Regions from separate parts of the Pseudomonas sivasensis genome, predicted to be linked through region 3. Evidence: predicted binding sites of a transcription regulator. Region 3 holds the regulator's gene; each other region holds the start of a gene.

Region 1 (5,963 bases), 1.6 Mb from region 3:
CTGCCCGGCGCCATAGTGCTGGCCGATGCGCATGGTCACTGCATAGGACATGCCCGCCGGCACCATGAACGCCACCGAGACGATTTGCAGGGCAATCTGATGCGCCGCCAATTGCGTACTCCCCATGGTGCCCATGCACAGCGCGGCAAAGGCAAACAGCCCGACTTCTACTGCATAGGTGCCGCCAATCGGCAGGCCCAGACGCCACAACTCGCGCAAGTACTGGGTGTTGAGGCGCAGCAGGCCGGCGCTCAGCGGGTAAGCGGCGTAAGCGCGGTTGCTGCGGATGTACCACATCAGCGTCAGGGCCATGCCATTGGCGACGATGGCAGTGACCAAGCCAATGCCCATCAATCCGAGCTTCGGCAGGCCGAACATACCTTCGATCAAGGCGTGGTTGAGCAGGTAGTTCAGCACCGTGCCGCCGAGGCTGATCACCATCACCGGAGTGGCTTTGCCAATGGCGCTGGTGAATCCGCGCAAGGCCATGAAACTCAGGTAGCCGGGCAGGGCGAACGGCAGCATGGTCAGGAATTGCCCCGCCGACTGCACGTTGGTATCGGTCTGGCCGAACATCAGCAGCACCGGCTTCAAGTTCCATAACAGCAGTGCCGCCGCCAAGGCCATCAGCCAGGCGAGCCAGAGCCCGGCCTGGGTTAGGCGAGTGGCACCTTCGATGTCGCCAGCGCCGTGACGGATTGCCACCAAGGTGCCCACGGCGGCAATCACTCCGATGCAGAAGATCGACACGAACGAATAGCTCGCTGCGCCCAGGCCACCACCGGCCAGCGCTTCAGGGCTCAGGCGAGCCATCATCAAAGTGTCGGTCAGCACCATCAGCATGTGCGCCAACTGTGAGGCAATCAACGGCCCAGACAGCCGCAGAATGGCCCAGAGTTCGTTACGCGCTGGATGCTGCATGATCATCACACTCAGAAAGTCAGAGGGTTGGAGAGGGTTGGATTCTCGGCCCTCTCAGCTCATTGCACAAAGGGATAAAAGCGATCATCTACATGATTAAAACTCATGCCTGACTGATTCTGGTACGGTTTCGGCATCCTGCTGTCGGAGCTTTCCTCATGTCTCGTCGTCTTCCTCCTCTTTATGCCTTGCGTGCATTTGAAGCGGCCTCCCGGCATAACTCCTTTACCCGCGCCGCCGAGGAACTGTCGATTACCCAAAGTGCGGTGAGCCGACATATCCGCACGCTGGAAGAGCATTTCGCCTGTCGCCTCTTCCAGCGCAGCGGCCGTAACCTACAGCTCACGGAAGCGGCGCGCCTGCTGTTGCCCGGTGTGCGCGAGGGGTTCGCGGCGCTGGAGCGGGCCTGCCATACCCTGAACGCCGAAGATGACATCCTGCGCATGAAAGCGCCGTCGACCCTGACTATGCGGTGGTTGTTGGCGCGCCTCAGTCGCTTCCGCGCATTACAGCCAGGCAATGAAGTGCAATTGACCAGCGCCTGGATGAATGTGGATGAAGTGGATTTCAACCAGGAGCCGTTCGACTGTGCGGTGCTGTTGAGCTACGGGCACTTTCCGGCGGATTGGGAGGCCAGCTATTTGTTTCCTGAGCTGTTGATACCGGTGGGCGCGCCGAATCTGTTGGACGATGGCCCATGGGATGTAAATCGACTCGCCGGTGCCGAGTTGCTGCACCCCACGCCCGACCGCAGGGACTGGCGCAATTGGCTGGAGCGCATGGGGCTTTCGAATCAGGTTTCGCTCAAGGGTGGGCAGGTGTTCGATACCCTGGAGCTGGGCATGATCGCCGCCGCTCGCGGTTATGGCGTCTCCATGGGCGATCTGCTGATGGTGGCCGAGGATGTGGCGCAGGGACGTTTAAGCTTGCCGTTGCCGACGGCGGTAGCGAGCAGGGAAAATTACTATTTGGTGTGGCCGAAAACCCGTCCGGGCGGCGAGCGCTTGCGACGCTTGGCGGATTTCCTCCAGAGCGAAGTGCAGGCCATGGTTTTGCCCGATGTCGAACGGCTTGATTGAATAATTCTGGCTCTATCACGCAACCGTTTGCGTGATACCCCTGCGATTCGCTCAAGTATTGCAAAGCGCCGCCGAAGTAGGGGTGTTGGAACCATCGTGCACCAACGTTTCCCACCAGATAATTTGCCGAGCAGCGCTATGAGATCAGGATGATCCTGGCCTCGGCCAGGAGCTTTCATGTCTCAACCTCGCGCCCGGATCGCCTCGCAGTTAGGTCTTGCATTAGCCGTGATTTTGGCTGTCGTCATCAGCGGCAGTACTGTTTTCGCCTTGCGTTCCCTTGACTCCGCCAACCTCGATACCCGCGAGGAACACTTGGCCAGCGAGGCACGACTGCTGGCCGACCAACTCAATACCTTCCACAGCACGCTGCGCGAGAGCACCCAGCGTCTGACCGGATTGTTTGAAAAGCGCTTCAGCGCCGGGTTGCGTGTGCAGGCTGATCAAATGGTCGCGGTGGCTGGGGTCCAGACGCCGAGCCTGTTGCTGGGCAGCGAAGTGCTCAACAACAACTTCACTGAAGTCGATGAGTTCAAGCAGATGTCCGGCGGCGTGGCCACGGTGTTCGTGCGCAGCGGCGACGACTTTGTTCGCGTCAGCACTTCCCTGACCAAGCAGGACGGCAGCCGCGCCATCGGCACCGTGCTTGACCGCCAGGGTCCGGCTTACCAGCGCGTGCTCGGTGGTCAGGCGTATATCGGCCGCGCGGTGTTGTTCGATCGCTCCTACATGACCCAGTACAGCCCCGTACGAGACAGCAGCGGCAAAGTGATCGCTGTGTTGTTCATCGGCTTTGACTACACCGACGCCCAGGCCGCGCAGTTTGAGAACCTCAAGCGCTTCCGCATCGGTCAGACCGGCTCCTTGGCGTTGCTCGACGAGCAGAAGCGTTGGCTGGTACCGCCCGCGGGTGTGCAGGCCTTGGACCAGTCGGTTGCGGTGATGCTGGACCTGGCCAAGACCCCAGGCAAAGGCCGCTTCTGGAGCGATAAGAACGAAGACTTCTACAGTGTTTCGGTACCGTTCGACGGCGGTCCTTGGGCCGTCGTCGCGAGCATGCCGAAAGCTGAAATCCGTGCAGTGACCTGGGCGGTCGGTATTCGCCTGGTGATCGGCAGCATACTGGCGATGTTGCTGGCGGTAGGCGCCACGGTCTGGTTGCTGCGCAGCAAACTGCAGCCGCTGAGTGATCTGGTGCGCCAGGCCGAAGCCTTGGGCGCGGGGGACTTGAGTGCGCGCCTCAACGTGTCCAGCCATGATGAAATCGGCCAACTAGCCCGTAGCTTCAACCAGATGGGTGAAGCGCTTTCGACCATGGTTTCCCATATCCGCAAGGCGGCCGAAGAGGTCAACAGCCGTGCACAGGCACTGTCCGGGTTATCCGGCGGGGCCTATGACGGCATGGAGCAGCAGTCTGGCGAAATCACCAGCATGGCTGGTGCGGTGGAAGAGTTCAGCGCCACTTCGCTGAATATCGCCGACAACATGGGCAACACCGAGCGTCTGGCTCAAGAGAATGCCCAGCAAACCCGCATCGGCCGCACCTCGATGCAGGAGGCGTCGTCGTCGCTGGAACATATCGCGACCGCGCTGAATAGCACGGCCACGGTGATCAATACCCTGGGCCAGCGCTCTCAGGAAATCGGCGGCATCGTCGGTGTGATCACCTCCATCGCCGAACAGACCAACCTGCTGGCGCTGAACGCCGCCATCGAGGCTGCTCGCGCAGGTGAACAGGGCCGTGGGTTTGCCGTGGTTGCTGACGAAGTGCGTAACCTGGCCTCGCGTACCCGCGAAGCCACCGATGAAATTTCCGGGATGATCCAGAGCATTCAGCGGGAAACCGGCAACGCCATCAGCACCATGGAGCACGGCAACACGTTGATGCAGGAAGGCCTGTCGCGCAACGCCGACGTGGCGTCGGCCCTGGCACGTATCGACGAGCAGAGCCGTTCGGCCGGTCAGCAGTTCGCGGCGATTACCACGGCGACTCAGGAGCAGAGCAGCACCGCGACATTGCTCAGCAGCAACTTGCAGAGCATCGCACTGGCCAACAGCGAGCAGCGGGAAGTGGTGTCGAACCTGGCGATTACGGCTAAGGAGCTCGAGACGTTGGCGGCGGGCTTGCGTCATGAGGTGGATCGCTTTCGCTGAGGCTCAATTGAGGGAGGCCGGGCGGTACTGCAAGGCCTCCTTCAAGTGGTCCCGCGTGATGGCATCCACCTGATCCAGGTCCGCCAACGTGCGTGACACTTTGAGCAGCCGATGAGCCGCACGCAGCGACAATGTCAGTCGCTCGCAGGCGCTTTCCAGCCAGCCTTCGTCGGCTTTCAAAAGTTGGCAGTGCTCACGCAGCCTCGGCAGATCAAGAAAGGCGTTGGCACAGCCTTGGCGCTGTTGCTGGCGCTCCCGAGCCTCGGCCACCTGGGCTGAGGCCGTTGCCGTCGTATCTCCAACCTGCTGGGTTGGATTCAGCGCAGTTGTTTCCCGCGCCACGGTGAGGTGCAAGTCAATCCGATCCAGTAACGGTCCAGACAGTTTATTGCGATACCGCTGGACCTGCTCCGGTGTACAGCGACAACGCCCAGTGGGTTCGCCCATATACCCGCAAGGGCAGGGGTTCATCGCTGCCACCAGTTGAAAACGCGCTGGGAAACTCACACGGTCGCGGGCGCGGGAAATCACGATATGCCCTGACTCCAATGGCTCACGCAAAACCTCCAGCACCTTGCGATCAAACTCCGGTAACTCATCCAGGAAAAGCACGCCATGATGAGCCATGGTGATTTCCCCAGGCTGCGGTTTCGATCCACCACCCACCAACGCGGGCCCTGACGCAGAGTGGTGCGGCTGGCGAAACGGCCGGTGCGGCCAATGGCTCAGCGGTGCGAGGCTGACCACCGACTGAATTGCCGCCACTTCCAGGGCCTCCTGCTCGCTCAGCGGAGGCAGCAAACCGGGCAAGCGGCTGGCAAGCAAGGTCTTGCCGGTGCCCGGTGGCCCGCTGAACAGAAGGTTATGTGCGCCCGCTGCTGCAATCAACAACGCCCGCTTGGCGGAGAGTTGGCCTTGCACTTCGCTCAAATCCGGGTAGGGCTTGTTCAGGTACAACAAACCATCGGATTTATAGGGCTCAATCGGCACTTGTCCGTTGAGGTGCGCCACGACCTGCAGCAAGTGATCCACGGCAATCACCTTCAGCCCCGACGCCAGGCAAGCTTCCTCTGCATTCGCCCGCGGCACTATCACGGTGCGCCCAGCCTTGCGCGCCGCCAAAGCGGCTGGCAACACACCTTTGACCGCACGCACTTCGCCGGACAACGCCAACTCACCCAGGCATTCAATGTCATCGAGCATCAACGCTGGCACCTGCACACTGGCGGCGAGGATCCCTAAGGCAATCGCCAAATCAAAACGCCCGCCGTCCTTGGGCAGGTCGGCGGGCGCGAGGTTGAGCGTGATGCGGCGGGAGGGGTATTGCAGGGCGGAGTTGAGGATGGCGCTGCGTACTCGGTCCTTGCTTTCCTTGACGGCGGTTTCGGGAAGGCCCACCAGCGTGAGGGACGGGAGACCGTTGGCCATGTGCACTTCGACGGTGACGGCTGGGGCTTCTACGCCGATCTGGGCGCGGCTGTGGACGATGGCGAGGGACATGCTCGTTCCTTGAAAGAGAGGCCGCTTCCTGCGGGTTTTTCAAGGGTAGACGAGCGGTGGGGCTAGCGAGGGAGGGAGGTTTTACAGAACGTATCCAGAGAACGACGCAGAACAAATGTGGGAGGGGGCTTGCCCCCGATAGCAGTGGGTCAGTTGATAAATATGTCACTGACCCATCGCCATCGGGAGCAAGCCCCCTCCCACATTTTGGCCTCGTTGCGTCAGTTACTCGGCCGTTGGGGTTAGCCGCGCTTCCAGTTCAGCCACCTTCGCCTCCAGGCTCTCCAGCCGCGCACGCGTGCGGGCCAG
Region 2 (5,963 bases), 200 kb from region 3:
GCGACGTCAATGGGGCAGAGGGCGTGGTCTTGGCGAAAAACACCAGGATCGCCGCCAGCACTGAGGTACCGGCCAGGCCGTAGAGGCCGCCTTGGATCGAGCCGGTGGTCTGCTCCAGAAAGCCGAAAGTGGTCGGCGCAACGAAGCCGCCCAGGTTGCCGATGGAGTTGATTAGCGCGATCACGGCAGCGGCAATGCGTACGTCCAGATAACCCTGGGGGATCGGCCAGAACAGCGAAGACGCCGACTTGAACCCGATGGCCGCAAAGCAGATCGCCACAAAGGCAAACACTGGCCCGCCGGTGGTGGACATGAACATGCCGGCCGCTGCAATCAACAGCGCCGCCGCTACCCAGGCCTGTTGGAACTTGAACTTGCCCGACAGCGATGCGAAGGCATACATGGCGATGATCGAGATCAGCCACGGAATCGAGTTGAAGAAGCCCACCTGCACATCACTCAAGTCACCCATCTTTTTGATGATGCTCGGCAGCCAGAATGTCGCCGCGTAAATGGTCAGTTGGATGCAGAAGTACAGGGCGCAGAACAGCAGGATCTGGCGGTCCTTGAGCAGCTTGCCAAGGGTCGGTTTGACGCTGGTCAGCGCCTCACGCTGGCGTTGCTCCTCGTCGATGGCGCCGACCAGTGCGTCCTGTTCTTCGCGAGTCATCCATTTGGCGTCGTGGGGCTTGGAGTCCAGCCAGAACCACACGAAGAAACCGATCACCACCGAGGCCAGGCCTTCGATGGCGAACATCCATTGCCAGCCGTGGAAGCCAAAGCCTTCGATCTGCAATAGCACACCCGACAGCGGGCCAGAGATCAACGAGGCCACCGCCGAGCCGCTAAGGAAAATCGCAATGGCTTTACCGCGCTCCGCGCCCGGCAACCAGCGTGTGAAGTAGTAGATCACTCCTGGGAAGAAGCCGGCTTCGGCCACGCCCAGCAGAAAGCGCAGGATGTAGAAGTGGGTTTCGTTTTGGATGAAGGCCATCATCGTCGCGACGATGCCCCAGGTGAACATGATGCGGGTCAGCCAGATACGCGCGCCGACCTTTTGCAGCAGCATGTTGGAGGGCACTTCGAACAGGGCATAACCGATGAAGAACAGCCCGGCACCGAACCCATAGGCCGCTGCGCCGATGCCCAAGTCGTGCTCCATGTGCGTGCGCACAAAACCGATATTGACCCGGTCGATGTAGTTGAGGATGAACATGATCACGAACAGTGGGAGCACATGGCTCTTCACTTTGCGCACGGCGCGCGCGAGGACCGGATCACTGTGTGGTGCGGCAGATGCATGGCTTGAATTGTTCACAATTCAAAACTCCCCCTGATTATTTTTATGCGGGTTTGCGTGTTTTGTTGATAGACATCATACAAGTTGATTTCTGGAATTCGCAATCCAGTGATTGATGTTTTTGTGTTTATAAGGTCGTTGTTGGAATGATTTTTTGTTATTGGCCAATGTTTATTGGGGTTTTTACCGGTTGGAGGGGTTGAAATGACTCCGTATCTAAGGTGCCGGTCACCGTGGCGCGATCCTGTCATCAGATTGGTTGTCATACAAGCTGGATGGTTTTTCAATCAACCTCGGCGGCGTCCTTTGTCTGGGTGTTAAGCTCGCTCCAGCCCAACCCCGTGGACTTGCAGTAATGCCCAATGAAACCCCAACCCCCGTGCGTAAACGCTCCACCAACCTGGCCCAGGGCGTGGTCGACGCCCTGACCCAGCGCATCCTGCTCGGCCAGTTGAAACCCGGCGAAAAGCTGCCGTCGGAATCCACCATCGTGCTGGAGCATGGCGTCAGCCGGACGGTGGTGCGCGAGGCGCTCTCCAAGTTGCAGGCTTCGGGGCTGGTAGAGACGCGTCACGGCATCGGCACCTTTGTGCTGGAGCAGAGCGCCCAACAAGGCTTGCGCCTGCATGTGGATACGGTCGCCAGCGTGCGCAACATGTTGGAACTGCGCCTGGGCCTGGAGGTGCAAGCGGTGGCGCTGGCTGCACTGCGTCGCACCGATGCTCAACTGGCACGCATGCGCGAAGCACTGGACGACTACCAGGCCTCTCTCGCCAACAACGACAGCTGCGTGGAAGAGGACAAACGCTTCCACCAACAGATCGCCGAAGCCACCGGCAATACCTTCTTCACCGAAATCATGTTGCACCTGGGTAATGCGATGATTCCGCGCACTCAGGTGAAGGTGGACGAACGTGGCGGGGCGGACTTTGCCAAACTCGGGCAATTGGCGAACCTGGAGCATGAGGCCATTTTCAATGCGATCAAACGCCAGGATCCGGACGCCGCACGCGCCGCCATGGTGTTGCATCTGACTAACAGCCGGGATCGATTTTCCGGGGAATGATAAGGAACACAGGTTGAACGAACACACCTTGTCCATGCGCCTGGAGCGCGTGGCAGCGCATGTGCCGAATGGCGCGCGTCTGGCCGATATCGGCTCGGACCATGCCTATCTGCCGGTGGCGTTAGTGCGCCGTGGCGTGATCGACGCGGCGCTGGCGGGAGAGGTCGCGACCACACCGTTCCAGGCGGCCGAACGGACCGTGCGTGACAATGGCCTGGAGCAGCAGATTACTGTGCGCCTGGCCGATGGCTTGGCGGCCATCGAAGCGCGTGACGGCATCACGGCCATCAGCCTCTGCGGCATGGGCGGCGAGACGATCCGCGACATCCTTGAGGCCGGCAAAGCCCACCTGAGCGGCGCTGAGCGGCTGATCCTGCAACCCAATGGCGGTGAGCAACCGCTGCGCCTTTGGTTAATGCGCAATGGCTATCGCATCGTCAGCGAAGAGCTGTTGCATGAAAACCGCTTTTACTACGAAATCATCGTCGCTGAGCGCGCAGACCCTGTGGTGTATACCGCCGAACAACTGTTCTTCGGCCCGTTACTGATGCAGGCCCGTAGCCCGGTGTTTTTGGCCAAGTGGCAGCGCGCGTTACGCCTGAGGCAGAAGACCTTGGCTGCCTTTGAGCGTGCGCAGGCGGTGCCCGAGGCGAAGCTCCAAGAGATTAGCCAGCAGATCCGGTGGATGCTCACACTGCTGGCTTGATACATACCCATTCAACCGTGATAAATCAGGAACCCCGCAATGGCAGACGCTACCGACCACGCCTTCTACGATCGCGCCGACGCGCACATCGAACTGTCGAACGAACAACTGAAAACCTTCGAAGACCTCGGCCAAGTCAGCGCTTCAATGATGTTCGGCACGACGCGGTTCAACGCCTGGGCGTGCGCACGCAACTTCAAGTCCGGTGAGCACATGGCCGAGGAGCGCGAGGCGATGCTCAAGTATTTTTGTGATCAGTATCGGTTGATGCTTGAGGACAATCTGGACGATCACATCAAGAACTTCAGTCGCTACATGCAGGCCAAATAGTCATTGCTCACTGCCTCTCACATAAAGCGCGGCGCCCTTCAAGTTTGGCTGGTTTGCTGCCGATAGGATGCCTGTGAATAAAGGTGTTCTGGACTGCACCTGGGCCAGTCGTCTCCGGCGGTTACAGCAGTCTTGCCAACACTGAGTGCTTTTGCCCCATTTTCGAGCACTCCATCGGCTCCAAAAGCGTGCCGCCCGCCCTGTTTCAGGGCTGTTGTTCGGCGGCCCGTATCTTGCTAGAGCCAAGCTAATCAATGACATGGCACTTTGCCGTTAGTCATTTCACGGCTTGGCCCACCGTGCACCACGTGGGTTGTTTGAGGGAGTAGTCGGACATGCACAGCTTGTTATCACCCGGTATCCGCCTGCTCGGACGTATGGGGTTTGCGCGCAAATTCCAAGTGTTGTTTTTCCTGTTCATGCTGCCCCTGGCTGGGAGCCTCTGGATGATCGGCCAGGACTATCGCGATAAATTAGGCGTGATTTCCACCGAGCAGTCCGGCGTGCGCCAACTGTTGGCCCTGGATGCACTGGACGGTCAATTGACGGCTCAGCGCAACCTGGCTGCGCGTTGGAAAGCGGCGGACATCCTGCACGCGCCGACGCCGGCGGCGAAGGCGGCGATGGACAAGGTCGATACGAATTTCCCGCTGATCCAGCAAAGCCTGCAAGCCTTGGGCGATGAGCTCAAAGCGCAGAACGCCAGCGCCGACATCCTCGCGCGCTACGAGGCGTTGCAGGCCACCGTCAAAGGCATGGACTCCGCTTCGCTGCGCACCGTGGGTTGGTGGCCGGATGGCTACGACCGTTTCACCTCGGCGCTGAGCGCTATGCAAACCCTGCGCGAACAGATCACCCTGGACGCCGGGCTGATCCTCGATCCCTGGCTGGAAACCTACATGCTCATGCAGATGGGCACACAGCAGACGCCAGACCTGATCGAGCGTATCGGTCGTATGGCGGGCGTCGGGCAGTCGTCCATTGCTTCGGGGCAGTTCACCTTGCAAAGCCGTTTGCAGATGCGCGACCTGCGCAGCCGCATTGGCGACGCGCGCGACCAGTTGGCCAAGGCGGCGGCTGCGCTCAAGGCCAAGCAATTCGACGGCATGGAGCCCTGGACGGCGCAGTACGACAACAGCCTGCAACTGTTGGATAACGAGCTTAAAGTGCTCGACGACGGCGTATTCGGCGGCACCATCAAGCTCGATACCGCCGGTTTCGAGCGCAGTGTCGACGCCATGCTCGGTTCGCTCAGCGCACTGCGCGTGCAGTCGCTGACCTCCCTTGACGAGCGCTTGAGCTACTACCACCGCAACGCGAACGAGCGCTTCATTCCTCTGGCGATGACCTTCGGCGTGCTGGCCCTGGCCGCGCTGTACCTGTTCATGTGCCTGCAAGCCTCCATACAGCGCAGCGCAAGAGGCATCACCACCCTGGCCGAATCCTTGCGCGACGGTAACCTGTGCGTCGAAGTGGCGGTGGAAGGGCGGGACGAGCTGGCACTGATCAGCACCGCGCTGAACGTGGCGGTGGTGCAATTGCGCACCAGCCTGCTGGGGGTCAACCACGAAACCCAGCAGCTCGGCTCAGCGGTCCTCACCCTCAATTCGCAATCGGGCAGCACCCTCAGCGAAGTCGAAGACCAGCAGCATCAAATCAGCCAGATCGCCGCCGCCGCTACGCAGTTGGCCGCGACGTCCATGGGCGTCGCCAGAAGCTGTGAACAAGCGTCGGGCAGTGCCCAGCAAACACGACGCATCGCCGAAGACAGCAGCCGCGACAGCCAACGCACCACGGCCAGCATCCAGCAACTCAACCAACGCCTTACCGATACGGCTGATGCTTTGCAGCAAGTCAGTCAGCAGGGGCAGCAGATTCAGTCGGTGGTCGACACCATTCGCGGCATTGCCGAGCAGACCAACCTGCTCGCACTCAACGCGGCCATCGAAGCGGCCCGCGCCGGCGAGCAGGGCAGGGGCTTTGCGGTGGTGGCCGATGAAGTGCGCAGTCTGTCCCAACGCACCCAGGCCTCCACGGCGCAGATCGCCGGCACCGTCGACAGCCTGCGCGCGACCGTGAGCCAGGCCGTTACGCTGATGGGCGCTGCGTGCGAGCAAGCATTGACCGACGCCGAGTCCGTCACCGGCCTGGGTACGCGCTTGGGCGAGATTGCCGGCGCGGTGCAGAACGTCACCGACACCCTGGCGCAGATCGCCACAGCGGTGGAAGAGCAAGCGGCGACGGCGGACGAAGTGAGCGGCAACATCCAGCAAGTCGATCAGGCGGCAGGACGTTTGCTGGATGGCGCGCGAGCGGTCAACCGGGCGGCGGACACCTTGAGCAAGGGCAGCCAGGCGTTGAGTGACAACACCGCGCGGTTTCGTTTGAGCTGAGTGCTATTTGGCTGCGGTGCGCAGGACTTCAATCCACAGCGCACCTTTGCCTGAAGCCGCCTCACCCACGCGCTTCAACGCACCTGCGCCGCTGACCGCGTAGGTACCGACCTTGTCGCTTTTCTCGCCGGTCACCAGCAACCATTGGCCATTGGGAGAGAAGGCGAT
Region 3 (5,963 bases):
GCGGCGAACTGGCCTTTGCCGTGCAACTGGTCGAGCAGGGATTCGAACTCGGCGTCGGTGATGTCTTCACTGGTCGGTGCCGCTGCCGGGGCAACGGCGGCCGGTGCTTCAGCTTCGGCCTTGACGGCACTGAGGGAGTTGAGCAGTTGTTCGAACTCGTTGTCCGTCACATCCGCTTCAGGCTCCGCCACCGGCTCAGGCGCGGCCTCAACCACCGGCGCTGCCGTGGTGTCGGCTGGCTCTGCATAGCGCGCCAGGGCGGCCAGCAGTTCCGGGGTGGCCGCCGTGATCGGGGCACGTTCGCGAACTTCGCTGAACATGCCGTTGACCGCATCCAGTGCTTCGAGAATCACGTCCATCAATTCCGAATCAACGTGACGCTCACCCTTGCGCAGGATGTCGAAAACGTTCTCGGCGATGTGGCAGCACTCCACCAGCTCATGGAGCTGGAGGAAGCCGGCGCCCCCTTTTACAGTATGAAAACCGCGAAAAATTGCATTGAGCAGGTTCGCATCATCCGGTCGGCTTTCCAGCTCGACCAGTTGTTCGGACAGTTGCTCTAAAATTTCGCCGGCCTCTACAAGGAAATCCTGAAGGATCTCTTCATCGGCGCCGAAGCTCATGTGGGTGCTCCTTAGAAGCCTAAACTGGATAACAGGTCATCTACGTCATCCTGACCTGACACAACGTCTTCACGTTTATCGGCATGAATCTGCGGACCTTCACCCTTGGCGAGATGTTTTTGTGGATCTTTTTCAGAGAGGATCGCTTCGCGGTCATGTTCGATGCCGGCAAAACGGTCTACCTGGCCAGCCATGAGCACCAATTTGAGCAAATTGCTTTCCACTTCGGTAACCAACTGGGTTACACGTTTGATCACCTGACCGGTGAGGTCCTGGTAATCCTGGGCCAGCAGAATGTCATTGAGGTTGCTGGAAACCGTGCGGTTTTCCTGTTCGCTGCGCGACAGAAAACCGTCGACCCGACGGGCCAATTCACGAAACTCTTCGGCCCCGACTTCGCGACGCATGAAGCGGCCCCAGTCAACGCTGAGGGCCTGGGCTTCATTGGCCATGCCGTTGACCAGAGGCGTGGCATTTTCCACCAGGTCCATGGTGCGGTTAGCCGCGGCTTCGGTCAGCCTGACCACATAGGACAGGCGTTCGGTGGCATCAGTGATCTGCGAGATTTCTTCGGCCTGGGGCATGTGCGGGTCAATCTGAAAATTGACGATCGCACTGTGCAGCTCGCGTGTGAGCTTGCCCACTTCCTGGTACAGGCCGCGGTCACGGGTCTGGTTGAGCTCATGGATCAACTGCACCGCGTCGCCGAAGTGGCCTTTTTCAAGGCTGTCGACCAACTGGTGAGCATGCTTTTTCAGGGTCGACTCAAAGTCTCCCTGTGACGTTTCTTTATGCTCCATAGCTCCCCCGCGATGGCATTAGCCGTGGATGCGTTCAAAGATCTTTTCGATCTTCTCTTTCAAGGCCTGTGCAGTGAATGGCTTGACTACGTAACCGTTGACCCCGGCCTGGGCGGCTTCGATGATCTGTTCACGCTTGGCTTCGGCGGTCACCATCAACACGGGAAGGCTGCGCAGTTTTTCGTCGGCACGCACGTGGCGCAACAAGTCGATACCGGTCATGCCCGGCATGTTCCAGTCTGTTACCAGAAAGTCGATGCTCCCGCTGTTGAGGATCGGAATCGCCGTAAGGCCGTCATCCGCCTCGACCGTGTTTGTGAACCCAAGGTCACGCAACAGGTTTTTTATGATCCGCCGCATCGTTGAGAAGTCATCAACGATGAGGATTTTCATGTTCTTGTCCAATTCGACCTCCAAGCAGTCTTAAACGCGCCCAGCACCTGGACGCGCCATTTCAATCAACAGGCATTACACAAAAAGGACTGCCGGGGGCACCACGGATCGAACCCACGAAGGCCTATCACCTTCGCGGTATCGCTTTGCAATGCTCCCCACACTGCCTGTCAGCGCGCTCGCCACTCTCCCAAACGCCCCCGCAAGCGGGCTGCGCATTGGCTGTGCAACTGGCTGACACGCGATTCGCTGACCCCCAGGACCTCACCGATTTCCTTGAGGTTCAGCTCTTCGTCGTAATACAGCGCCAACACTAACCGCTCGCGCTCGGGCAAGTTGGCAATGGCGTCCGCCAATGCACCCTGGAAGCGTTCATCTTCCAGGTCGCGTGACGGTTCCATATGCGCGCTCGCGCCGTCCTCGTGCAGCCCTTCGTGTTCGCCGTCCTGCAACAGGTCGTCGAAACTGAACAGGCGGCTGCCCAAGGTATCGTTCAAAATCCCGTAATAATCGTCGAGACTCAATTGGAGTTCGGCCGCAACTTCATGATCTTTAGCGTCGCGACCGGTTTTTGCTTCAATTGCACGAATTGCGTCGCTGACCATGCGCGTATTTCGGTGCACCGAACGCGGCGCCCAATCACCTTTACGCACCTCATCAAGCATCGCGCCACGGATACGGATACCCGCATACGTCTCGAAACTCGCGCCTTTGCTGGCATCGTATTTGGTCGACACTTCGAGCAAGCCGATCATGCCGGCCTGGATCAGGTCCTCGACCTGCACGCTGGCGGGCAGGCGAGCCAGCAAGTGATAGGCGATACGCTTGACCAGCGGCGCATAGCGCTCAATCAACTCACCCTGACTGTCACGGGCAGATTTCTTGTAGGCGTTGTAGCCATTCGCTGTCATAGCACCGGTCCTGCGCTCGTCTGATGTACCAATCGCTCGACGAAAAACTCCAGATGCCCACGAGGGTTGGCGGGCAACGGCCAGGTATCGACCTTCTGGGCAATAGCCTTGAACGCCAATGCGCATTTGGAACGAGGGAACGCTTCGTAGACTGCACGCTGCTTTTGCACAGCCTTGCGCACGCACTCGTCGTAGGGAACTGCACCGACGTATTGTAAGGCGACATCGAGGAAGCGATCCGTGACCTTGGTCAACTTGGCGAACAGATTGCGCCCTTCCTGCGGACTCTGGGCCATGTTGGCCAGGACGCGGAAGCGGTTCATGCCGTAGTCACGGTTAAGCAGTTTGATCAGGGCGTAGGCGTCGGTGATCGAGGTGGGTTCATCGCAGACCACCAGCAGGACTTCCTGCGCGGCGCGCACAAAGCTGACCACGGACTCGCCGATCCCGGCGGCGGTGTCGATCACCAGCACGTCGAGGTTGTCGCCGATATCACTGAATGCCTGGATCAGGCCGGCATGCTGCGCCGGGCTCAGGTGCACCATGCTCTGGGTACCGGAGGCAGCCGGCACGATGCGGATCCCGCCAGGGCCCTGGAGCAGCACGTCGCGCAGCTCACAGCGCCCCTCGATCACATCGGCAAGGGTGTGTTTGGGCGTCAGTCCCAGCAGAACGTCGACGTTCGCCAGCCCCAGGTCAGCATCCAGCAGCATGACGCGACGGCCAAGCTCTGCCAGGGCCAGGGACAAATTCACTGACACGTTAGTCTTTCCGACGCCACCTTTGCCGCCGGTCACCGCGATCACCTGTACGGGATGCATGCTGCCCATTTTATTTCTTTACCTTGTCTTGCTTAGACGCAGGCTACATGGCTTGGCCGCGTGAATCGCTTGCAGACCATCAATGTAGGTACATTTCACGGTGTTCATCCTGACTTCAACCGACCCGTTTTGCCGGGTTGTGGTAGAGGTCGGCGAACATATCGGCCATCGCTTCCTCGCTAGGCTCTTCTTGCATTTGCACGCTGACGGCACGGCTGACCAACTGATGACGGCGCGGCAGATGAAGATCATCCGGGATCCGCGGCCCGTCGGTCAGGTAGGCAACCGGTAATTCATGACTGATAGCCAGGCTCAACACTTCACCCAGGCTGGCGGTCTCATCCAGTTTCGTGAGGATGCAACCGGCCAGGCCACAGCGTTTGTAGCTATGGTACGCAGCGGTAAGAACCTGTTTTTGGCTGGTGGTTGCAAGCACCAGGTAATTTTTCGACTTGATGCCACGCCCGGCCAGGGTTTCCAGTTGCATGCGCAACGCCGGGTCGCTGGCTTGCAAGCCGGCGGTGTCGATCAGCACCACGCGCTTGCGCAGCAGCGGATCGAGGGCGTTGGCCAGGGACTGGCCCGGGTCGACGTGGGTCACCGGTACATTGAGGATGCGGCCCAACGTCTTGAGCTGCTCCTGGGCGCCGATCCGGTAGCTGTCCATGCTCACCAGCGCGATATTATTCGCGCCGTACTTGAGCACATAACGCGCTGCCAGCTTGGCGAGGGTGGTGGTCTTGCCCATGCCGGCAGGGCCGACCATGGCGATCACACCGCCCTCTTCCAGGGGTTCGATTTCCGGGGTAGCGATCATCCGCGCCAGGTGGGCCAGCAACATGCGCCAGGCCTGGCGTGGTTCTTCGATTTCGGTGGTCAGGGCCAGCAGGTCGCGGGACAACGGGCCGGACAAGCCAATGCGTTGCAGGCGACGCCACAGGTTGGCCTGTTGCGGTTTGCTGCCTTGCAGCTGCGTCCAGGCCAGCGAGCCGAGCTGCACTTCCAGCAGTTCGCGCAGGCCGTTGAGCTCAAAGCGCATCGAGTCGAACACACGCTGGTCAACTGCGGCGGCCGGGGCTGGCGCGGCAGGACGCGGCGGCTCGACGAAGGTCGGCTCAACCAGTGGTTCGGCAGCGGTCAGCGGCAGCCCGGCGAACAACTGGCGATTGGTGGTGGTATCGCTGTCGCCACGCATGCTCAGCTCAGCCTGGGCCGAGACGATGCGCGAAGCGGTCTTGCGCAGCTCGTCTTCGAGCTCCATGTTCGGTACACGCGGCGCCAGCGCCGAGGGGGTGTAATCCAGGGCAGCCGTCAGCTCGACACCGCCGGCAATACGACGGTTACCGATAATCGCGGCGTCGGCGCCCAGCTCATCACGGACCAGTTTCATGGCCTGACGCATATCGGCGGCGAAAAAACGCTTAACTTGCATAACCCACTACCCTCAGCCGTTGGGCCCTACTGTCGCGACGATAGTCACTTGCTTGTTGTCAGGAATTTCCTGATAAGCCAAAACGTGCAAATTCGGTACTGCCAAGCGTCCAAACCGCGACAACATCGCGCGGACCGGACCTGCCACCAGCAGAATCACCGGTTGGCCCTGCATTTCCTGACGCTGTGCGGCGTCGATCAACGAACGCTGCAGCTTTTCAGCCATGCTTGGCTCCAGCAGAACGCCCTCTTCCTGGCCTTGTCCTGCCTTCTGAATACTATTGAGCAATATTTGTTCCAACCTTGGTTCCAAGGTGATCACAGGCAGCTCAGAGTCAAGCCCTACAATGCTTTGCACGATTGCACGGGACAATCCGACACGCACCGCAGCCACCAGCGCGGCGGTATCTTGACTCTTGGCGGCGTTGTTGGCGATGGCCTCGGCAATGCTGCGAATGTCGCGTACCGGTACCTGTTCGGCCAGCAGCGCTTGCAGCACCTTGAGCAATTGCGACAGCGACAGCACGCCGGGCACCAGCTCTTCCGCCAGTTTTGGCGAGGCTTTGCCCAGTAAGCCCATCAATTGCTGGACTTCTTCGTGGCCGATGAGCTCGTGGGAGTGCTTGTACAGAATCTGGTTGAGGTGGGTCGCGACCACCGTGCTGGCGTCCACCACGGTATAGCCCAGTGACTGCGCCTGGCTGCGCTGGCTGATTTCGATCCACACCGCCTCCAGGCCGAAAGCCGGATCTTTGGCGGTAATGCCGTTGAGGCTGCCGAACACCTGGCCTGGGTTGATCGCCAACTCGCGATCCGGATAGATCTCGGCTTCAGCCAGGATCACCCCCATCAGGGTCAGGCGGTAGGCGCTCGGAGCCAGATCGAGGTTGTCGCGGATGTGCACGGTGGGCATCAGGAAGCCCAGGTCCTGCGAGAGCTTCTTGCGCACACCCTTGATCCGCGCGAGCAATTGGCCGCCTTGGT
Region 4 (5,963 bases), 1.9 Mb from region 3:
TGGCACGCTTTACCCAGTCGCTGCGCGAATACCACCTGGAACACCTGGACTTGAGCCGGGTACGGGTACTCGCCGCCGACATCAGCCTGCCGCGATTGGGTTTGACCTGCGAGGTGTATGACACGCTCGCCGCAGACTTTGGCGTGCTGGTGCATAACGCGGCGCAGGTCAACCACGTGATGGACTACGCGTCACTGGCCAGAGACAACGTTGAACCCATATTCGAATGCCTGCGCCTGTGCGAGACCCGCTGCAAGAAGGTCTTCAACTTTGTCTCAACGTTGTCGGCGTCCAGCAGCATCGACCCGCAAGGGTATGTGCTAGAAGCACCGGCTGCGACCACCCTGCCGCTGTATATCCGCAATGGCTACAACCTATCCAAGTGGGCAGCCGAGCGAGTGTTGGGGCGTGCGGTCGCGCAAGGTGCCTGGGTAAATATCCATCGCCCTGGAAATATCAGCTTCAACAGTCGCAACGGTGTCTGCCAGCCGCAGAAGAATCGCCTGATGCTGATGCTTAAGGGGTCTCTGCAGTTGGGAATGTTGCCTCGGCTAGATCTGAATTTCGACCTAATGCCCGTGGACTTCCTGGCTCGATTCATTGCTTACCACTGCACGCGCTTTGAAGCGGACAGAAGCGTATTCAACCTGCACAACCCACAGCCATTGAGCTGGGATCACTACCTGGATGCGTTCAGCCGGGCGGGCCATCGGTTCGAACGGGTGAGTACTGCGCGTTGGCAGCAGGCGCTGCGAACAGCGGGCCAGGACAATGCGTTGTTTGGCGTAATCGGGTTTTACCTGGATCGACTGGATGAAGACATTGGCGACACGTTGATGATCCGTCATGACAACGCACAACACGGCGTCCAGCAGATGGGCGAGCAGTACCCCGAAAAGAACGCGGTGCTGCTGAGTAGAGGCTGCAATTACCTTAAGACCATCGGCTTTCTCTGAACCGCTTCAGGACAACTTCATGAAACCGCTGCAACCCGATACGTTAATTCATAACCCAAACGGCCGGCCGATCGTGGCCTCTGTGGTGATCGACTGCCATGCCACCCGCCTATGGAACACGGTGGGACGGTTTGCAGGCTTCGATACCTTCATACCGGCCCTGACGCATATCGAAATGACCGGCACCGGTGTGGGCGCCTTACGCACGAAATTTTTCCGCGATGGCAACCGAGTTGTGGAACAGCTAAATAGCTGGGATGAGCACGCGATGCACATGACCTGGACCACGATCTACAACACCCTGGGCGTGGCCAGGCTGTGGGCGGCAATCAAAGTAGACGCTCTTGGAGAGCACTGCTCCAGGGTAACCTGGACCATCATTGCCGAGCCCTTAGACGCAGCACAGGTGGGATTTGAGCAGTTTGTGCAGGGGTTCGCCGATGGCGCCCTGGAGAATGTTCGCCGCTTGCTGGGTAAGCGATAGGAGCGAGATCGCTCGCTCCTACACACTCAGCAGATCAAATTTTGAAGCTATCGACCAACTGCTTCAACCGATTGGCCTGTTGAGACAGCGCATCGCAGTCTTTCAGGGTTTCGTTGAGGTTGGTCACACCTTGCTGGTTCAGCAGGTTGATCTGGTTGATGTCGACGTTGAGGGTTTCCACCACGGCAGTCTGTTCCTCAGTAGCGGCGGCCACGGACTGGTTCATGCCGTCGATCTCGACGATTCGCTGCGTTACGCTGACCAGGCGCTCACCGGCCTGGTTGGCCACCTGAACGCTTTCTTCGCTGGAGGTCTGGCTGGCATTCATGGTGGTCACCGCCTCACGCGAGCCCACTTGCAGCGAAGTGATCATCTTATGAATCTCTTCAGCCGACTCCTGGGTACGGTGAGCCAGGTTACGCACCTCATCGGCGACCACGGCGAACCCGCGTCCGGCTTCACCAGCACGTGCTGCTTCGATTGCCGCGTTCAATGCCAGCAAGTTGGTTTGCTGGGAGATGCCTTTGATCACATCAAGGATGTGGCCGATGTTGTCGGTGCTGGCGTTCAGCGTTTCGATCTGGGTGCAGGACAGGCTGATCTTTTGCGACAGTTCCGACATTGCCAGGATGGTTTGCTCAACCACTTTGCGCCCATCGTCGGCCTGCTCGCTGGCACCACTGGCGTGCTGTGAGGCGTCAGCGGCGTTACGGGCGATTTCCTGAGTAGCGGCGCCCAGCTCGTTGATTGCTGCGGCGACGCTGTTGGTACGTGCGCTCTGCTCGTCAGAGCCTATGATCGAAGCGTTGGATGACGCCATCACACGCTGGGACAGGTCATGCACCTGGCGCGTTGCTGAAGACACTTCGGAGATCGAGGCGTGGATACGTTCTACGAACCGGTTGAACGCACTGCCCACTTCACCGAACTCGTCTTTGCTAGTAACCGTCAAACGGCGGGTCAGGTCACCCTCACCCTGGGCGATGTCCTGCATAGCAATGCCCATGGTGGTCAGAGGGCGCAGCAATACTTGAATAAGCAGGCTCAAGAGCACGGCAATCGCGACGACAGCGATCAGCATGGCGATCAACGCGGACGTGCGGAATTTGCCCAGCGGTGCATAGGCTTTGTCTTTATCGATCGACAGACCGATATACCAATCAGCACCGGGCAAACCGCTGATAGGCGTGAACGACAGGATGCGGTCCTGACCTTTGAGGACGACCTCCTGGTTAACTTTCTCAATCCGGACGCTGGTACCTGGATAGATGTCCTTGAGGTTTTTCATCACTTGGTCTTCGTCAGGGCTGACGATGACTTGGCCGTCGCCGCTGACCAGGAACGCATGGCCGATACCGCCGAAGTCCACCGAGTTGATGATCTTCACCAGGGTTTGCAGGCTCAGGTCACCGCCGACCACACCGAGCAACTCGCCGTTCTTTTTCACCGGCATGGCGATCGTTACGATCTGCCCACCCACTGCGGCCATATAGGGCGGCGTCAGCATGGGCTTATCGGCAGCCACCGCTTGCTTGTACCAGGGACGCTGGCGAGGGTCGTAGCCGTCAGGCATCTTTGCGTCGGGACGCTGGGTGAACACGCCGTTGGTTTGACCAACGTAGGTGAACTGGAAGTTCGAGGTGAACGCCGGTTGATCGACCAACCCCGGGAGGTCAGCCGCACTGCCTTGGTGGGCAACGTTTTGCGTCAGACTTTCGAGCACCAATATCCGACCGCTGAGCCAGTTCTGCACACTGCTGGCGGTGAGCTCACCCGACTGCTGGATAGACGACTCCAGGTTCTGCTTGATGGTGCTGCGCTGCAGGTAGTCGTTGTAAAGAGTAAATAACGCGAAGGCTAGAACCACGACGCCTGACGCGGCCAACAAAATTTTATGACTGAACTTGAGATTCATTTCATCGACTTCTTTTTGCCAAAGGGGGGGTGAGCGGGCCGAATGGAGCATTCAATGTACGGTCTAGGCAGCGTCTCGGGCCGCTCTATTTCGGTGCACACATGGCTTATCAGGCTTTCGGCCACACCGAAGTAAAACTTAGTGATTTGTGGGAAAGATCTTCTTTTTAGGTAGGAAACCGACAAAAGGTTGTCGTACAAGGAGCGAAGTAAAAAATTTTTCCGCCTGCCAAGCACTGAGACACATTGACATCTGTGACGTCTGGACGAGCTCGTCTACAGGCCTCTTTCTGAATACACCTCGCGTGAAGATAGCGTTGTGCAGACGCTTTACTGCACCCACCACAACTGGCTTAACACGTGGCTGCGCGGCCGTATGGCCAATGTCGCAGATGCAGCAGAACTGCCTCAAAACGCCTTCATGCGACTGCTGTTGGGAATCGAACGTTTTGAACTCAAGGCGCTACGGGCATTGTTGCGCACAAGTGCACGAGGGGTGGTCGTTGATCACTGGCGCCGCGAGGAGCTCGAACGAGCCTATATCGAGTCAATCGCCCATCTGTCCGAAGCGCTGAGGCGCGGGCGTTGGTATTGGAGTTACTGGAGGACATCGCCCGGCTTTTGGAAGGGTTAAAACCCGAGGTGCGTAAGGTATTTCTGATGGTTCAGTGTGATTGGCTAACGTACAAGCTGATCACAAAACAGATGGGTATATCACTGAGGTCAGTTGAGCGTTATGTCGCCGAGGCGCTTTACTACTGCTCCGTCCTGCGTTACGGCGCCAATGAATAACACCACACGCTCCGGGCCAGACTCGAGGGTGGTCAAGCAGGCCATCAGTTGGATGCTGCGCTTACGTCACAACCCCGCCAATACACGGCTGCGCCTGCAATGTGAGCAATGGCGCGAAGATCATCATGATCACGAACTGGCCTGGCAACGGGTACTGGCGCTACAACAGGAGCTCAATAGCCATCTGACCGTGATCCCCGGGGTACATAAAACACTGGAAAACAGTACACAAGGTCTGGGACGGCGGCAGGCACTGAAGTTATTGGCCGGCGCACTGCTGGTGGGCTCAACAGTATGGCTAAGCCGGGACCTGACCGGTTTGCAGCGCTGGACTTCTGACCTAGCAACAGCCCCCGGCGAGCGCCGCAGCATGCAATTGCCCGATGGCACTCGCCTGCAACTCAACACAGACAGCGCGGTAGACCTGGACTTCAATGCGCAGCAGCGTCTGATCACATTGGTGCGTGGGGAAATACTGGTGACCTGCAGTGCTGCTTCCTCTGTCCCATTGTTGGTTCAAGCTCAACACGGCTTGCTGGAAGGCATCGAAGGGCGTTTTACAGTTCGTCAGTACAGTGACTGCACGCGCTTGAATGTGGTCAGCGGTACTGTAGCGATTCACTCACCGCACAGGCCGGATGGACTTTCGACGCGCGTTCACGCAGGTGAGAGTTACATCGTGCGTCAGACCGAAGCCATGCTTGCTCCGCCGCCAGATATGGACGTTGCTGCTTGGTCAGATGGGCTGCTCCTGACCCGAAATATGCGGTTGATCGACTTCCTTGCAGAAGTTGGGCGTTATCGCCCTGGTTATCTGGGCTGCTCAATGGATATTGCAGATCTACGGCTGTCGGGTGCATTCCGACTGGAGGACACCGATAAGTTGCTAGCGATACTGCCACGCATACTGCCGGTACACGTGCGCTATCGCACGCGTTGGTGGGTGAGCCTGGAGCGAAGGGTGTAATTTTTCACTTTTTTTGGCGGCTTTTTTCCGTGAGTCCAGCTTAGACAGTGAGCCAGTCAATCTGCCCTCACCAGGCATCTACGGATGCTGAACATGCCAGCGTGTTTTCCCCGCAACACGTTCGACTCTTCCTACACGCTATTGGGTCAAGCCATACGCGCAGCATTGCTGTTGACGGCGCTGGGTAGCGGTACGGTACTCATCAGTGTCTCAGCGGCAGAAGCCCGCGCCGAGCAGGTCAATCAACCCTACAAGATAGCCGCAGGCCCACTGAGCCAGGTACTCAATCAGTTCTCACGACCGATAGGCGTCACTATGTCCAGCATGCCAGCGCAAACTTAGGACCGGCACTCGGTGGGGTTACAGTGCGATGCGCTGCTTAAATGATCGCTCGGTGGATAACATTTACCTTGATGGCTTGAAGTCCATGAGGGACAGAGGCACCTATAGCACGATGCAAGTTGCATCCGTACTTCCTGGAGCGCGTGGACATTCTCAAGGGTCCTTCCTCACTACTCTATGGGCGCAGATGTCCCGTCTGAGCATCGACTTTACCGATGACACTTCACTGACGTTACAGGCCTATCTCCACTAGGGCGACCAAGCAAACCATGCTGATAGGTGCGGGCTATCAAGGGCGTAAACAGTGGTGGATTGGACAAGTGGGTCGCTTGAGCCAATCAATGCGTTTAACCCAGCCTATGGTAACTCTGCTATCCGCTATTACAGCCCTACCAGCTACTTGCGCCGGGTGGAGCAGACCGGGTTTTATCTGCAAGACCTGATCGAATTGATCAGGAAAATCTGGCAACCAAGCTAACGCAGGAAAGCTTTTATCGTGCTGTCGGCG

The links. The regulator FliA, encoded in region 3, starts transcription of late flagellar genes. The targets are predictions, from matches to a motif close to CTAAAGTTTNNNNNNNNNNNGCCGNTAA.
Region 1: LRO94_RS27845 (methyl-accepting chemotaxis protein) is a predicted target of FliA. The motif match lies at 2,051-2,078, and genes of this name have one in related genera.
Region 2: LRO94_RS19400 (methyl-accepting chemotaxis protein) is a predicted target of FliA. The motif match lies at 3,441-3,468, and genes of this name have one in related genera.
Region 4: LRO94_RS01525 (methyl-accepting chemotaxis protein) is a predicted target of FliA. The motif match lies at 3,470-3,497, and genes of this name have one in related genera.

The regions. Positions count from the first base shown of each region.
Region 1 covers NZ_CP090029.1:6,093,267-6,099,229, reverse strand. Annotated here, with positions in the region: gene LRO94_RS27855 (NorM family multidrug efflux MATE transporter) at 1-927, opposite strand, end outside; gene LRO94_RS27850 (LysR substrate-binding domain-containing protein) at 1,080-2,000, shown strand; gene LRO94_RS27845 (methyl-accepting chemotaxis protein) at 2,178-4,154, shown strand; gene LRO94_RS27840 (YifB family Mg chelatase-like AAA ATPase) at 4,158-5,654, opposite strand; gene LRO94_RS27835 (accessory factor UbiK family protein) at 5,880-5,963, opposite strand, start outside.
Region 2 covers NZ_CP090029.1:4,305,662-4,311,624, reverse strand. Annotated here, with positions in the region: gene LRO94_RS19420 (MFS transporter) at 1-1,318, opposite strand, end outside; gene LRO94_RS19415 (FadR/GntR family transcriptional regulator) at 1,656-2,366, shown strand; gene LRO94_RS19410 (tRNA (adenine(22)-N(1))-methyltransferase) at 2,380-3,072, shown strand; gene LRO94_RS19405 (DUF3144 domain-containing protein) at 3,112-3,402, shown strand; gene LRO94_RS19400 (methyl-accepting chemotaxis protein) at 3,738-5,795, shown strand; gene LRO94_RS19395 (lactonase family protein) at 5,799-5,963, opposite strand, start outside.
Region 3 covers NZ_CP090029.1:4,501,256-4,507,218, forward strand. Annotated here, with positions in the region: gene LRO94_RS20245 (chemotaxis protein CheA) at 1-623, opposite strand, end outside; gene LRO94_RS20250 (protein phosphatase CheZ) at 635-1,423, opposite strand; gene LRO94_RS20255 (chemotaxis response regulator CheY) at 1,442-1,816, opposite strand; gene fliA (RNA polymerase sigma factor FliA) at 1,987-2,727, opposite strand; gene fleN (flagellar synthesis regulator FleN) at 2,724-3,557, opposite strand; gene flhF (flagellar biosynthesis protein FlhF) at 3,664-4,980, opposite strand; gene flhA (flagellar biosynthesis protein FlhA) at 4,993-5,963, opposite strand, start outside.
Region 4 covers NZ_CP090029.1:334,754-340,716, reverse strand. Annotated here, with positions in the region: gene LRO94_RS01535 (amino acid adenylation domain-containing protein) at 1-956, shown strand, start outside; gene LRO94_RS01530 (SRPBCC family protein) at 976-1,440, shown strand; gene LRO94_RS01525 (methyl-accepting chemotaxis protein) at 1,475-3,355, opposite strand; partial or broken gene LRO94_RS01520 (sigma-70 family RNA polymerase sigma factor) at 3,731-4,146, shown strand; gene LRO94_RS01515 (FecR domain-containing protein) at 4,139-5,113, shown strand; gene LRO94_RS27915 (hypothetical protein) at 5,207-5,455, shown strand; partial or broken gene LRO94_RS27965 (TonB-dependent receptor plug domain-containing protein) at 5,466-5,649, shown strand; partial or broken gene LRO94_RS27910 (hypothetical protein) at 5,704-5,963, shown strand, end outside.